Regions from separate parts of the Kitasatospora sp. NPDC001540 genome, predicted to be linked through region 1. Evidence: riboswitches for the same ligand, from Rfam matches in the RefSeq annotation. Region 1 holds a riboswitch; the other holds the start of a gene.
The links. Region 1 has a riboswitch for cobalamin ahead of ACFY00_RS19685 (HoxN/HupN/NixA family nickel/cobalt transporter). Riboswitches for the same ligand answer to the same signal wherever they lie in the genome.

Region 1 (7,338 bases):
CGACGCGGGCGAGGAAGCCGAAGTGCTCGTCGGCCCGGGCGTCCTCGACGGGGGCGGTGGGGAGGCCGAGGCGGATGCCGATGCGTTCGGCGATCTCGCGGAAGGGGACGCCCTCGTCGTCGACGGCGTGCAGGCGGGTGCCGGCCGGGGCGTGTTCGAGGGCGAGGCGGTAGAGGCGGGCGGCGTCGAGGGTGTGGACGGCGGGCCAGCGGTTGGTGCCGTCGCCGAGGTAGCCGGAGGTGCCGGTGGCGCGGGCGGTGCGGATCAGCAGGGGGACGAAGCCGTGCCGGTCGAGCGGGCTGTGGACGACCGGGGGGAGGCGGACGACGCTGGTGCGCACGCCGTCGGCGGCGGCGTCGACCAGGGCCTGTTCGGCTTCGGTGCGCGGGGCGCCGGGGGCGACCCGGCTCTCCAGGGAGAGCCGGCCGGGGGCGCTGCCGCCGCCCGTCCCGCCGGTGCCGACCAGGGGCTTCCCGGTGCCCGCGAGCGCTTCGACCAGGGCGCGGACGGCCTTGAGGTCGTCGGCCATCGCCCCGGCGTAGTCGCCGCCGAGCATCGCCTCGTGCTTGAAGGCGAGGTGGACGACGCCGTCGGCGGCCGCGGCGGCGGCCCGCAGGCCGTCGAGGTCGTCGAGGTCGCCGCGGCGGACGTCGGCGCCGAGGGCGGTGAGCGCGGCGGCGGAGGCGTCGGAGCGGGCGAGGCCGGTGACGCGGTGACCGGCGGCGAGCAGATCGGGGACGAGCGCCGAGCCGAGGTGGCCGGTGGCTCCGGTGACGAGGACGTGCACGGTGGACCTCCGAGTGATGAGACCTTGTCCCATCACCATAGCCTGCCGGGCCCGGTGATGCGACCATGTCCCGTCACGTAGAATCCGGATCATGGCCAGATGGGACCCGAACGCCCGCGGGCGGCTGGAGCGCGCCGCGCTGGAGCTCTTCGTCCGGCAGGGCTACGACCGCACCACCGTCGCCGAGATCGCCGAGCGCGCGGGCCTGGCCAAGAGCACCTTCTTCCGGCACTTCGCGGACAAGCGCGAGGTGCTCTCCGGCGGCGACGCGCTGACCCGCCTGCTCACCGGGGCGGTCGCCGCCGCCCCGCCCGGGGCGGGCCCGCGGCAGGCCGTCGAGGCCGCGCTGGCCGCCGTCGGCGCGCAGGCCTTCACCCCCGAGCGCCACGGGACCGTCCGGGAGCGCCAGCAGGTGGTCGCCGCCAACCCGGAGCTGACCGAGCGCGAACTGCTCAAGCACGAGGCGCTGGCCACCGCCTTCGCCGACGCGCTGCGCGAACGCGGCACCCCCGACCCCGCCGCCCGTCTCGCCGCCGTGCTGGGCCTGCTCGCCCTGCGCGCCGCCCTCGCCCGCTGGACCGCCCGCCCCGGCCAGGACTTCACCGCCCTGGCGCTGGCCGAGCTGGCCGCCCTGTGCGAGGCCGCGGCCGCGCTCTGAGCCCCCGGGCCGGCCGTCCCGGGTGTCCGAGCGGCCTGGGAGAATGGGGTTCTCACGACACGCCGACCGAGGAGTTGACGCCGGTGCCCGAGGGGCATGTGATCCACCGCCTGGCCAGGGAGAACGCCGCGCTGTTCGGCGGCCGCCCGGTGCGGGTGTCCAGCCCGCAGGGGCGCTTCGCGGAGGGGGCCGCGCTGATCGACGGGCGGGTGCTGGACGAGGCGGAGGCGCACGGCAAGCACCTGTTCCTGGGCTTCGGCGAGCACTGGCTGCACGTGCACCTGGGGCTGTACGGGAAGTACGACTTCGGCGCGGGCGAGCCCCCTGAGCCGGTCGGCCAGGTCCGGCTGCGGATGGTGAACGACCGCGGCTACGCCGACCTGCGCGGCCCGACCGCCTGCGAGCTGCTCACCCCCGCCGAGAAGGCCGCCGTCCACCGCCGCCTGGGTCCGGACCCGCTGCGTGCGGGCGAGGCGGGCGACGAGGCGTGGCGGCGGATCTCCCGCAGCGGCAGCACGGTCGCCGCCCTGCTGATGGACCAGAAGGTGCTGGCGGGCGTCGGCAACGTCTACCGCGCCGAGGTGCTGTTCCGCCTGGGCATCAGCCCGCACCGCCCCGGCCGCGACCTCTCCCGCGCCGAGTGGGACGCGATCTGGGCCGACCTGGTCGCCCTGATGCACGACGGCGTGGCCGCGGGCCGGATCGACACCGTCCGCCCCGAGCACACCCCGGAGGCGATGGGCCGCCCGCCGCGGGTGGACGACCACGGCGGCGAGGTGTACGTCTACCGGCGGCACGACCAGCCCTGCCTGGTGTGCGAAACACCGGTCCGCACCGAGGAGTTGGCCGCCCGGAACCTCTTCTGGTGCCCGCGCTGCCAGCAGGCCTGACGCTCCGTCACCACGGCAAGCCTTGACGCAAGGTTGACCAGCGCTTGGGCGAGGCCCCGGAAGGGCGCTCCTATTGTCGGGGCCATGCCCGTACAACCCTTCCGGGGCCCGCGCCCCACCCCGGCGCTCCCGGTCCTGCCGTACCGCAAGCCCACCAGGGGACGCGACTACTGGGTGCTGGACGACGTCCTCCCCGACCCGGACGCGGTGCGGGCCCGGCACCTGGCGCGCACGGACTGGGAGGAGGGATACCCGCACCGGCCGGAGCCCTGGCCGGGGCTGCGGGCGATGCCCGGGCTGGAGCCGGACGAGCTGGCGCACGTGGAGGGGCTGGTCCGGGCGGCGACCGGGGCCGGGCGGATCTGGGCGCTGGACGAGGCCGAGGGCGGCACGTTCAACCACAACTGCGTGCAGGTGGTCGGCGCGGGGGAGTGCGAGCCGCGGCCGCACACCGACTCGCGCGCGCTGTGCCGCTACGCGGCCGTGCTGTACCTGAACCCGGCCGTCCCCAAGCGCTGCGGCACCAGCTTCTATCGGCAGAGCCTGCCCGGCGGGCGGCTGGGCGGCAACAGCGTGGTGGCCCCGCACAACAACCTGGTGGACGCCCTGGGCACCCGCTTCGTCCCGCCGGACTCCTTCACCGAGGACCTGGCCGTCCCGCACCGCTACAACCGGCTGCTGCTCTACACCGCCAACCTGATCCACACCGCGACCGAGTACCACGGCGCGACGCTGGAGGAGAAGCGGATGACCTGCGTCTTCTTCTGGATGGCCTGACGCGCCCGGGCGGCCTGACGCGCCGTCACCACGGCCCTGAACAGGCGTGATCTCCGCCACCCGGGCCGGGGTGCGCTCTTGCCGCCACGCCCGCGGCGGGCCTACGGTGGGCGGGCCGTGGTGCTCGGGAAGCCGGTGCACTGCGTCCGTCACGGGAGTGAGGGGCGCAGGAGTCCGGAGCGGCCCTCGCCACTGTGATCGGGGAGTCGTCGGCTCCCACCCCGTGCCACTGGCCGCTCGCGGCCGGGAAGGCCGGGAGCCGGCGCGCAACACCCCGTCAGCCAGGAGACCGGCCACGGCATCTCACGAAGTGATCCACGAGGTGCTGGAGCGTGAACGCGGATGACCGCGCATGAAATCACCCTGCCCGGGAACGAACCCGGCTCCCCCCTGCCCGTCTTCCGCTGGCGGCGCGAGGACACCCTGCGCACGGCCGGCCTGATGGCGGTGATCCTGGCCATGCACCTGGCCGCCTTCGGGACGCTGCTGTTCCTGGTGGCGCCGCACGAGTACAAGGTCGGCACCCAGGTGTTCGGCGTCGGCCTGGGCGTCACCGCGTACACCCTGGGCATGCGGCACGCCTTCGACGCCGACCACATCGCGGTGATCGACAACACCACCCGCAAGCTGATGGCGGACGGCCGCCGCCCGGTCTCGGTGGGCTTCTGGTTCGCCCTCGGCCACTCCTCGATGGTGGTGATCATGGCCGCCCTGGTGGCCGGCGGCGCGGCGCTGGCGGGCACCCTGATGGACGAGGACTCCACCACCCACCGGGTGCTCGGCACCATCGGCACCACCGCGTCCGGCGCCTTCCTCTACCTGATCGCGGCGCTCAACCTGGTGGCCCTGCTGGGCATCTGGCGGGTGTTCCGGGCGATGCGGGCCGGGCAGTACGACGAGGCCGAGCTGGAGAAGCACCTGAACGCCCGCGGCTTCCTGGCCCGGCTGCTGGGCCGGGCCACCCGCTCGATCAGCCGGCCCGGCCAGATGTTCCCGGTCGGGATGGTGCTCGGCCTGGGCTTCGACACCGCCACCGAGGTGACCCTGATGGTGATGGCGGGCTCCGGCGCGGCCTCCGGGCTGCCCTGGTACGCGGTGGTCTGCCTGCCGCTGCTGTTCGCCGCCGGGATGAGCCTGTTCGACACCCTGGACGGCACGTTCATGAACTTCGCCTACCAGTGGGCGTTCGCCAACCCGGTCCGCAAGGTGTACTACAACCTGACCATCACCGGGCTGTCGATCGCGGTGGCCTTCGTGATCGGCACCATCGAGCTGGTCGCCGTGCTGCACGACAAGTTCGACCTGGCCGACCCCGTCACCGGCTGGATCGCGGGCCTCAGCCTGGACAACGTCGGCTTCGTGATCGTCGGCCTGTTCGTGGTGGTCTGGGCCGCCGCGATCGGCTACTGGCGGATCGCCAAGCGCTCCCGGGCGTTCGCGGGAGCGGGGGCGGAGGTGTCCTGACCGGGCGTCAACCGGCGGCCAGGATCAGCGTCCCGGCCACCGCGAGGCCCGCGCCCAGCACCTGCACCCGCAGCAGCCGCTCCTTCAGCAGGCCGCGCGCCATCAGCGCGGTGACCACCGGGTAGAGCGAGGCCAGCACGGCCGCCACCGCCACCGAACCCAGGTGCGAGGCGGCCGCGTACAGGCCGTTCGCGGCCACGTCGGCGACCCCGACGGCGGTCAGCGCGGGCAGCGACCGCGCGCCCGCCGACAGTCCGAGGGGCTGCCGGCGGGCCGCGAAGGCCAGCATTCCGGCGCCGATCGCCGCGTTGGTCAGCCGCTGCACGCACAGCGTCAGCAGCAGGGCGCCGCCCGCGCTGGCGTGCGCGACCAGGGCCAGCACCGCGCCGAAGGCGAAGGCCGCGCCGAGGGTGAGCAGCAGCACCTGCCGGCTCACCGCCGTCCCGCCGCGCTGCGGACCGCCGGCCAGGGCGACCCCGGCGACGGCCACCGCGATGCCCAACCCCTGGACGGCGCCCGGCCGTTCGCCGAGGAACAGGCCGACCCCGATCGGCACCAGCACGCCGACGGTGGCCAGCGGCGACACCACGCCCATCGGGCCCAGCGCCAGCGCCCGGTAGAAGGCCAGCAGCGCGAACGGCCCGATCACGCCCGCCGCCACCGCGTACCAGAGGGCCGGGGAGGCGCCGGGCCAGCCGCCGGTGGCGGTCACCGCGACCGCGAGCACAGCGGCGGCGGCCGTCTGGGAGAGCACCACCACCGTCAGCGCGGGCACCCGCCGGGTGATCGCCCCGCCCCCGTAGTCGGCGACGCCCCACAGCAGGCTGGCGAGCAGGGCGAGGGCGGCGCTCATGAGGCGGGGAGGTGGGCGGACAGCATGGTGGACTCCGCAGTACAGTCGGTGGATCTGGCGATGCCGCCGCAGCATAGTTCAACTCAGTGCACCGACCCAACCAGAATATTGGACTGCCCGTGCCGGACGCCGACCTCGTCACCCAGGCCCTCGCCCGCAACCTCAAGCGCCTGCGCCTCGACCGCGGCCACACCCTGGACGCGCTGGCCGCCCGCTCCGGGGTCAGCCGCGGCATGGTCGTCCAGATCGAACAGGCCCGCACCAACCCCAGCATCGGCACCGTGGTCCGGCTCGCCGACGCGCTCGGCGTCTCGATCGCCCGGCTGCTCGACTACGACGCCGCCTCGGAGGTCAGGATCGTCCCCGCCGAGGACGCCGTCCGGCTGTGGAGCGGCCCCGGGGGCGGCAGCGGCACCCTGCTCGGCGGCACCGAGGCCCCCGGCCCGCTGGAGCTGTGGTCCTGGCACCTGCACCCCGGTGAGGCGCACACCTCCGACCCGCACCCGCCCGGCAGCGTCGAGATCGCCCGGGTCGACGAGGGCGTCCTCACCCTCGTCCTGGACGGCCGCGAGCACCGCGTCCCCGCCGGGTCCACCGCCTCCTACGAGGCCGGCGCCGCCCACGGCTACCGCAACGACGGCGAGGTGCCCTGCCGGGTCACCATGGTGGTCTCCGTCCCCCCGCCCGGCGCATGACGAAGGGCCCCGGGGAGGAAGCCCCGGGGCCCTGCGGTGCGTGCCGTCAGCCGCCGTACCGGCGCCGGTACAGCTCGACCCGGCCCTCGGTGTCCAGCAGGCGGGCCCGGCCGGTGTAGAACGGGTGGCTCGCCGAGGACGTCTCGACGTCGACCACCGGGTACGTCCGCCCGTCCGCCCACTCGACCGTGCGGTCGCCGGAGGCGGTGGACCTGGTCAGGAACGACAGGCCCCCGGCCTTGTCCCGGAACACCACCGGACGGTACTCGGGGTGGATTCCCTGCTGCATGACTGCTCCTCCTCGCTGGGTGCGTGTGCGATCGGACGGGTGCGCCGCCCGCATGGTCAGCGGGCCTCGCGGAACTCCACGTGCCGCCCGGCCACCGGGTCGAACTTCCGCAGGGCCATCCGGTCGGGGTCGTTGCGGCGGTTCTTCCTGGTCACGTACGTGAAGCCGGTGCCCGCCGTGGACCGGAGCGTGATCACCGGTCGCAGTTCGCTGCGCGCCATCGTCTCGGCCTCCCTCTCCCGGCAACGATTGCCGTTTTCACCAAGCCACAACGCGAGGCCCCCCGCCCGCATTCCCGACCCCGTCCGCCGGTCCCGACAGGCGCCCCGCCGCCCCCGTTCGTACGCTCGGACCATGTCCGACGCGCACTCCGCCCGACGCGAACGCCTCCGCGAGTACTGCAGCGCCTCCGGTGCCGACGCCGCGCTGGTCACGCGCCCCGCCAACGTCCGCTACCTCACCGGCTGCCCGCCGGTGGGCGCCGCGCTGCTGCTCACCCGCGAGCGCGCCGTGCTCGCGGTGCCCGAGGGGGCGGAGGACGCCGAGGGCGGCGAGCGGCAGGCCGAGGCGGAGGTCACCCGGATGCCGGTGCCCGCCGAGGCCGACGCCGCGTTCGCCGCCGCCGAGGCGGCCGCCCGGCTGCGGGTGCACGACCTCGCGGTCGAGGAGCACGACCTCACCGTCACCCGGCACCGCACCGTCGCCCGGCTGGCCGGGGCGACCCGGCTGCTCGACCTGGACCGGGCCGTGGAGCGGCTGCGGGTGGTCAAGGACGAGCACGAGATCGCCGACCTGCGGATCGCCGCCGAGATCGCCGACCAGGCCCTCGGCGAGTTGCTCGAATCCATCCTGGTCGGCCGCACCGAACGCCACCTGGCGATGGAGCTGGAGCGCCGGATGATCGACCACGGCGCCGACCGGGCCG
Region 2 (7,338 bases), on a different contig from region 1:
CTGCGCGCCGTCGCGCTGCTCGACCGCCAGCAGGGCGCCCCGGACTGGTGGAACCTCGGCATCACCGCCACCGCCCTGCAGGACTGGCCGCTGGCCCGCCGGGCCTGGCAGGCGTACGGGCTGCGGCTGCCCGGCGGGCCCGCGCTGGACGGGCCGATCGAGCTGGACCTCGGCACCACCCCGGTGCGGCTGTCCCCGGACGGCGAGTCCGAGGTGGTGTGGGGGCGGCGGCTGGACCCGGCCCGGGTCGAGGTGCTGTCCATCCCGCTGCCGTCCTCCGGCCGCCGCTGGGGCGAGGTGGTGCTGCACGACGGCGCCCCGCACGGCGAGCGGGTCGCCGACGGCGTCGCCTACCCGGTCTTCGACGAGATCGAGCTGTGGGCGCCCTCCCCGGTGCCGACCTGGGTGGTGCTGCTGCAGGCCGCCACCGCCGCGGACCGGGACGCGCTGGAGAAGACGGTCGCCGACGCCGGGTACGCGGCGGAGGACTGGACGTCCTCGGTGCGGCTGCTGTGCCGCACCTGTTCGGAGTCCCGGATGGCGATCGACGACGGCCGCACCGCCCACCACGACCCGCACGACGACGGCGACCCGCTGCACCCCGGCCACCTCAGCCACCTCAGCCAGGGTTCGGCGGGCGGCCCCTGGCAGGTCGAGCGGGAGTGCGGGATCGCCGCGCCCGCTGGCCTGGTCCGGGCGCTGCTGGAGCGCTGGGTCGCGGCCTCCCCGGCCACCCGCGCCTACCGGGACCTCGAAGAGGTCTGCTGACCCCGGGGCGCCCGGGCGGGCGCCCCGGGCCGGGCCGCGCCCCGTACCCTGGACCGGTACACCAGGCGGATGCGGACGAAAGCGGAACCGAGCGATGGCCGAGCAGCACGACCACGAGCACGACCACGGACACGACCACGCGCACGAGGACACCGAGCCCCAGCGGGTGGTCGGCGAGGAGCCGGACCTGTCCAGGGGCACCGCGCGGCCGATCACCGTGGTCGGCAACCCGGTGCTGCACCGCGAGGTGCGGACGGTGACCGCCTTCGACGCCGAGCTGTCCGCGCTGATCGACGACATGTTCCAGTCGATGTACGCGGCCGAGGGCGTGGGCCTGGCCGCCAACCAGATCGGCGTGGACCTGAAGGTGTTCGTCTACGACTGCCCCGACGACGAGGGCGTCCGGCACATCGGGCACGTGGTCAACCCGGTGCTGGAGGAGCTCCCGGCCGGGCGCCGGGTGCTGGACGACGGCCAGGAGGGCTGCCTGTCCGTGCCGACCGCGTACCAGGAGCTGGCCCGCCCCGACTACGCGGCCGTCACCGGCCAGGACAAGCACGGCAACCCGGTCCGGGTCGAGGGCACCGGCTTCTTCGCCCGCTGCCTGCAGCACGAGACCGACCACCTGTACGGGTACCTGTACATCGACCGGCTCTCCAAGCGCGACCGCAAGGACGCGCTGCGGCAGATGGCCGAGGGCACCCCCAAGTACGCGACCGTCCCGAACGACTGACCGCACGGCGAAGGGCCGCACCCCCGCGGGGGTGCGGCCCTTCGCCGTACGGCGGGCGGCCCAGTGCCGCGTCAGGCAACCTTCGCCCGTCGCGACGCCCGGCACGCACTCTCGCCGCACCGGCCGAAAACCCAAGTACACCCAGTACGAGGGCTTCCGGCCGGCACGCCGACAGCACGCACCGGACGCCGCTCCTTGACGGCAAAAGTTGCCTGACGCGGCACTAGAAGTCGTCGTCGAAGGAGACCGAGCCCTCGACGGCGACCTGGTAGGCGGAGACCCGGCGCTCGAAGAAGTTGGTCAGCTCCTGGACGTTCTGCAGCTCCATGAAACCGAACGGGTTGGTGGAGCCGTACCGGACCGGGAGGCCGAGGCGGGCCAGGCGCTGGTCGGCGACCGCCTGCAGGTACTCGCGCATCGACTCGGTGTTCATGCCGGGCAGGCCCTCGCCGCACAGGTCGCGGGCGAACTGGAGCTCGGCCTCGACGGCCTCCTCCAGCATCTCGGTGACCTGCCGGGCCATCTTGTCGTCGAAGAGGTCGGGCTCCTCCTCGCGGACGGTGTCGACCACGGAGAACGCGAAGTCCATGTGCATCGACTCGTCGCGGAACACCCAGTTGGTGCCGGTCGCCAGGCCGTGCAGCAGGCCGCGGCTGCGGAACCAGTACACGTACGCGAACGCGCCGTAGAAGAACAGGCCCTCGACGCAGGCCGCGAAGCAGATCAGGTTGAGCAGGAAGGCCCGGCGGTCCTCCTTGCTCCGCAGCGACTCGATGTGGTCGACCGCGTTCATGTACTTGAAGCAGAACTGGGCCTTCTGCGCGATGGAGGGGATGTTCTCCACCGCGGCGAAGGCCGCGTTGCGGTCCTCCGGGTCGGGCAGGTAGGTGTCCAGCAGCGTCAGGTAGAACTGGACGTGCACGGCCTCCTCGAACAGCTGCCGCGACAGGTAGAGGCGGGCCTCGGGGGAGTTGATGTGCTTGTAGAGGCTCAGCACCACGTTGTTCGCGACGATCGAGTCACCGGTGGCGAAGAACGCGACCAGCCGCCCGATCATGTGCCGCTCGCCCTCGGAGAGCTTGGCGAGGTCGGCGACGTCGGAGTGCAGGTCCACCTCCTCCACGGTCCAGGTGTTCTTGATCGCGTCCCGGTACCGGTCGTAGAACGACGGGTAGCGCATCGGACGCAGCGTCAGCTCGAAGCCCGGGTCGAGCAGCATCTTCTTCTGGTCTTCGGTGCTCATTACTGGCAGGCCTCGCAGGACTCGGGGTTCTCCAGCGAGCAGGCGATGGCGTCCTGCTCGGCCTGGGAGAGGGAGGGGGTCTGCACCGGGACGGGGGCGGCGGTGCGGGCGGCTCCGGACGCGGCCTGGGCGATCCGGGTCGCCGGGCGGGAGCGCAGGTAGTAGGTGGTCTTCAGACCGACCTTCCAGGCGTACGCGTACATCGAGGAGAGCTTGCCGATGGTCGGCGCCGCCATGAACAGGTTCAGCGACTGGCTCTGGTCGATGTACGGCTGCCGGGCGGCGGCCAGGTCGATCAGCGCGCGCTGCGGCAGCTCCCACGCGGTGCGGTACAGCGAACGGACGTCCTCGGGCAGCCACTTGAAGTCCTGCACCGAGCCGTTGGCGTCGCGCAGCGCGTCCCGGGTGGTCTGGTCCCAGACGCCCAGCTCCTTGAGCTCGCGCACCAGGTACGGGTTGACCTGGAGGAACTCGCCGGAGAGGGTCTCGCGCTTGAACAGGTTGGAGACCTGCGGCTCGATGCACTCGTAGACGCCCGCGATGGACGCGATGGTCGCGGTCGGGGCGATCGCCAGCAGCAGCGAGTTGCGCAGGCCGACCTCGGCGATCCGGGCGCGCAGCGCGTCCCAGCGCTCGGTCCACTGCGGGTTCGCCGAGCCGAAGTGGTCGACGTGCAGCTGGCCGCGGGCGGCGCGGGTCTCGCCGTACGCCTCGTGGCGGCCGAACTGCTCGGCGAGGTCCGCGGAGCGCTCGTACGCGGTGAGCATGATGCGCTCGGCGATCAGGGTGGAGAGGGTCTTCGCCTCGGCGGAGTCGAAGTCGATCCGCAGCTGGAAGAAGACGTCCTGCAGGCCCATCACGCCCAGGCCGACCGGGCGCCAGCGGGAGTTGGACGTCCCGGCCTCGGTGGTCGGGTAGAAGTTGATGTCGATCACGCGGTCGAGGAAGGTCACCGCGGTGCGGACGGTGGCGTCCAGGCGGTCCCAGTCCATCGCGTTCAGCAGGTCGGCGGCGGTGGCGCCGGGGGCGACGTGCGCGCCCAGGTTGACCGAGCCCAGGTTGCAGACCGCGGTCTCGGAGTCGTCGGTGACCTCCAGGATCTCGGTGCACAGGTTGGAGGAGTGCACCGTGCGGCCCGGCAGCGCGGTCTGGTTGGCGGCCCGGTTGGAGGCGTCCTTGAAGGTCATCCAGCCGTTGCCGGTCTGCGCCAGGGTGCGCATCATCCGGGCGTACAGGGTCTGCGCGGGGATGGTGCGCACGGCCTTGCCCGCCAGCTCGGCCTTCACGTACGCCTCGTCGAACTCGGCGCCCCACAGGTCGACCAGCTCCGGCACGTCCGCCGGGGAGAACAGCGACCAGTCGGCGTTGGCGTTCACCCGGCGCATGAACTCGTCCGGGATCCAGTGCGCCAGGTTCAGGTTGTGGGTGCGCCGGGCCTCCTCGCCGGTGTTGTCGCGGAGCTCCAGGAACTCCTCGATGTCGGCGTGCCAGGTCTCCAGGTACACGCAGGCCGCGCCCTTGCGCCGGCCGCCCTGGTTGACCGCCGCCACGGAGGAGTCCAGGGTGCGCAGGAACGGCACGATGCCGTTCGACTTGCCGTTGGTGCCGCGGATCAGCGAACCGCGCGAGCGGATCCGCGAGTACGACAGGCCGATGCCGCCGGCGTGCTTGGAGAGCCGGGCGATCTGGGCGTACCGGTTGTAGATCGAGTCCAGGTTGTCCAGCGGCGAGTCCAGCAGGTAGCAGGAGGACATCTGCGGGTGCCGGGTGCCGGAGTTGAACAGCGTCGGCGAGCTGGTCAGGTACTCCAGGCGGCTCATCAGGGTGTACAGCTCGGCGACCTCGCGCACCGACTCCTCGGTGGTGCCGACCGCCAGGCCCGCCGCCACCCGGAGCAGGAAGTGCTGCGGGGTCTCCACGACCTTGCGGGTGATCGGGTGGCGCAGCAGGTAGCGGGACTGCACGGTGCGCAGGCCGAAGTACTCGAAGCGGTCGTCGCCCGCCTCGTCCACCAGCGAGTCGAACAGCGCGGCGTGCTCGGCCACGAACGCGGCGGTGGCGTCGCCGATCAGGCCCTCGGCGTGGCCGACGGCCACCGAGGAGGAGAACGAGGTGACGTGCTGGGTGGCGGCCTCGTCGCGGATCTCCAGCGCCAGCAGGCGGGCGGCCAGCTTCGAGTACTGCGGGTCCTCGGCGATCATCGACGCGGCGGCCTCCACGGCCAGCCCGCGCAGTTCGGCGAAGTCCGAACCGGCGTGGCGGCCGCGCAGCGCGGCGGCGGCGACGTGGCCGGGGTCCACCTGGGGGAGGTCGGTGCTGCGGTCGGTGAGCAGCCGGAGCAACGCCGCACCGGGGTCGGTGAAGGCGTCGGCGGATCCCTGGGACGGCAGGGTGACTGAGGCGGCGACGGTCAAGGCGCACTCTCTCCTGTGGCGGCGGCGGACGTGGCTCTCGGGTGTCCGGCAGCGCACGCGGCCAGGGGGAGGCGGCACGGAGGAACGACGACGCGTTCCGGCGCGCGAAAGACCCACCCCCGGTCCGCCCGCGAGACCGGACGGCAAAGCTGTGCTGCATGGCGTCTGCGGGGATGCCGTGTCGCACACCGTCGGCAGGTCCTCGGACTGCGCGGGCGTCGCTGCAGCCCGCTCACCGTTGCGGGGCAGCCCCGGATTCTCACCGGGTTCCCCTGCGTCGACAGCGAGAGTGAGCATACATGTAGTGGCGACTGGAGCTGGAAGCACCAGATGTAGTAGCGCGTGTCGCGTCGGCGGTGCCGCGCGTAGACAACGAAAACGGGCCGCACGGCTCCTGAGGGACCGTCGGCACCGGGCCGGCCGGGACGCACCCGCCGGGCGCCCGGGCTTCAGAACCGGGTCGTGTAGACCAGCAGGTCCGTGCCGGGGGCCGCCGACCAGTCCCGCTCGGGGGCGCGGACGAAGCCCAGGGCGTCGTAGATCCGGTGCGCGGCGGTCATCGTCGGGCGGGTGGAGAACGCCATCCCGGCCAGCCCCAGCTCCCGGCTGCGGCCGACCGCCGCCGTCACCAGTGCCCGGCCCACGCCGCGGCCGCGGGCCGCCGCGCCGACCGCGAGCATCCGGATCTCGCCCTCGTCGGGCCGGGCGACGTCCGCCCACGCGGTGCCGCCCGGGGCGAAGGTCACGCAGCCGAGCACCGTTCCGGCGCCGTCGACGGCGACCAGGAGTTCGGCCTCCCGGTTGCGGTGGGCGGCGTCGCGGAGGAGGTCGACGTACGGCGAGTCGGGGCGGGTGTGGCCGTCGCCGACGAAGGCCTCGACGCTGACCTCCCCGGCTCCGGCGAGGTCGCGGTCGAGGGCGCGGCGGACGATCGGGGGGTGCATCCGGACAGTGTGCCGGACGGGCGGCGGCGCGGGTCCGCCAGGTCCGGGTCGAACGGGTAGCCGGTGGGGCGGTGCGCGTTGTCGCGGCCGTGGCGGCCGTTGCGGTCCAGGTCGCGGCCGACCAGGACGCCGAGGAGTCCGAAACTGCCGATGAGGCCCAGCAGGGCGAGCGCGGTGGTCATGCCTCCACTGTGCTGCGGCCCGGCGGCCGGAACGAGTGGCAGGAACGCACCATTGCCACGAAATCCTGCCACTGCCATCCTGGCACCATGCGCATGCTGAACAACGTCGCCGTCGTGGTGCTGGAAGAGATCCACCCCTTCGAACTGGGCGTGGCCTGCGAGGTGTTCGGGCTGGACCGGAGCGAGTCCGGCCTGCCCGTCTACGACTTCGCCCTGGTCGGCGACCGCCCCGGACCGATGCGCACCCACGCGGGCTTCACCGTCGACGTCCCGCACGGCCCCGAGCGGATCGCCGAGGCCGACCTGGTGATCGCCACCGCCTCCGGCATCCGCGCGCACTACCCCGAGGAGCTCTGCGAAGCGCTGCGGGCCGCCCACGACCGCGGCGCCCACCTGCTGTCGATCTGCTCCGGCAGCTTCCTGCTCGGCGCGGCCGGACTGCTCGACGGCCGCCGCTGCACCACCCACTGGCGCTACGCCGGGCTGATGGCCGAGCGCTTCCCGCTGACCACCGTCGAACCCGACGTGCTGTACGTCGACGACCACCCCGTCATCACCTCGGCGGGCACCGCCGCGGGCATCGACGCCTGCCTGCACCTGGTCCGCAAGGTGCAGGGCGCCGAGGTCGCCCGGGAGATCGCCCGCCGGATGGTGGTCGCCCCGCACCGCGACGGCGGACAGGCCCAGTTCATCAACCGCCCGCTGCCCGAGGCCGACGGCGAGTCGCTGGCCGGGGTGCTGGAGTGGATGCGCCGCCACCTCGACCGGGACACCGGCGTCGAGCAGCTCGCCCGGCTCGCCCACATGTCGCCGCGCACCTTCGCCCGCCGCTTCCGGCAGGAGACCGGCACCACCCCGCACCGCTGGCTCACCGGGCAGCGGGTGCTGCTGGCCCAGCGCCTGCTGGAGTCCACCGCGCAGAGCGTGGACGCGGTCGCCGCCCGCTGCGGCTTCGGCAACGCCGCCGCGCTGCGGCACCACTTCAACCGCCGGCTCGGCACCACCCCGCAGGCCTACCGGCGGGCGTTCGGCGGACCGCGGACCGTCGACGGGT

Region 2: another riboswitch for cobalamin. It lies ahead of ACFY00_RS07870 (ribonucleoside-diphosphate reductase subunit alpha); the one in region 1 lies ahead of ACFY00_RS19685 (HoxN/HupN/NixA family nickel/cobalt transporter).

What each region holds. Positions count from the first base shown of each region.
Region 1 covers NZ_JBIAVO010000015.1:142,757-150,094, forward strand. The annotation lists gene ACFY00_RS19665 (SDR family oxidoreductase) at 1-787, opposite strand, end outside; gene ACFY00_RS19670 (helix-turn-helix domain-containing protein) at 879-1,445, shown strand; gene ACFY00_RS19675 (Fpg/Nei family DNA glycosylase) at 1,529-2,335, shown strand; gene ACFY00_RS19680 (DUF6445 family protein) at 2,420-3,112, shown strand; cobalamin riboswitch at 3,214-3,425, shown strand; gene ACFY00_RS19685 (HoxN/HupN/NixA family nickel/cobalt transporter) at 3,455-4,576, shown strand; gene ACFY00_RS19690 (EamA family transporter) at 4,584-5,429, opposite strand; gene ACFY00_RS19695 (XRE family transcriptional regulator) at 5,549-6,124, shown strand; gene ACFY00_RS19700 (type B 50S ribosomal protein L31) at 6,171-6,413, opposite strand; gene rpmG (50S ribosomal protein L33) at 6,470-6,634, opposite strand; gene ACFY00_RS19710 (aminopeptidase P family protein) at 6,768-7,338, shown strand, end outside.
Region 2 covers NZ_JBIAVO010000004.1:229,672-237,009, reverse strand. The annotation lists gene ACFY00_RS07885 (tetratricopeptide repeat protein) at 1-768, shown strand, start outside; gene def (peptide deformylase) at 863-1,501, shown strand; gene ACFY00_RS07875 (ribonucleotide-diphosphate reductase subunit beta) at 1,725-2,744, opposite strand; gene ACFY00_RS07870 (ribonucleoside-diphosphate reductase subunit alpha) at 2,744-5,158, opposite strand; cobalamin riboswitch at 5,334-5,472, opposite strand; gene ACFY00_RS07865 (GNAT family N-acetyltransferase) at 5,608-6,102, opposite strand; gene ACFY00_RS07860 (helix-turn-helix domain-containing protein) at 6,378-7,338, shown strand, end outside.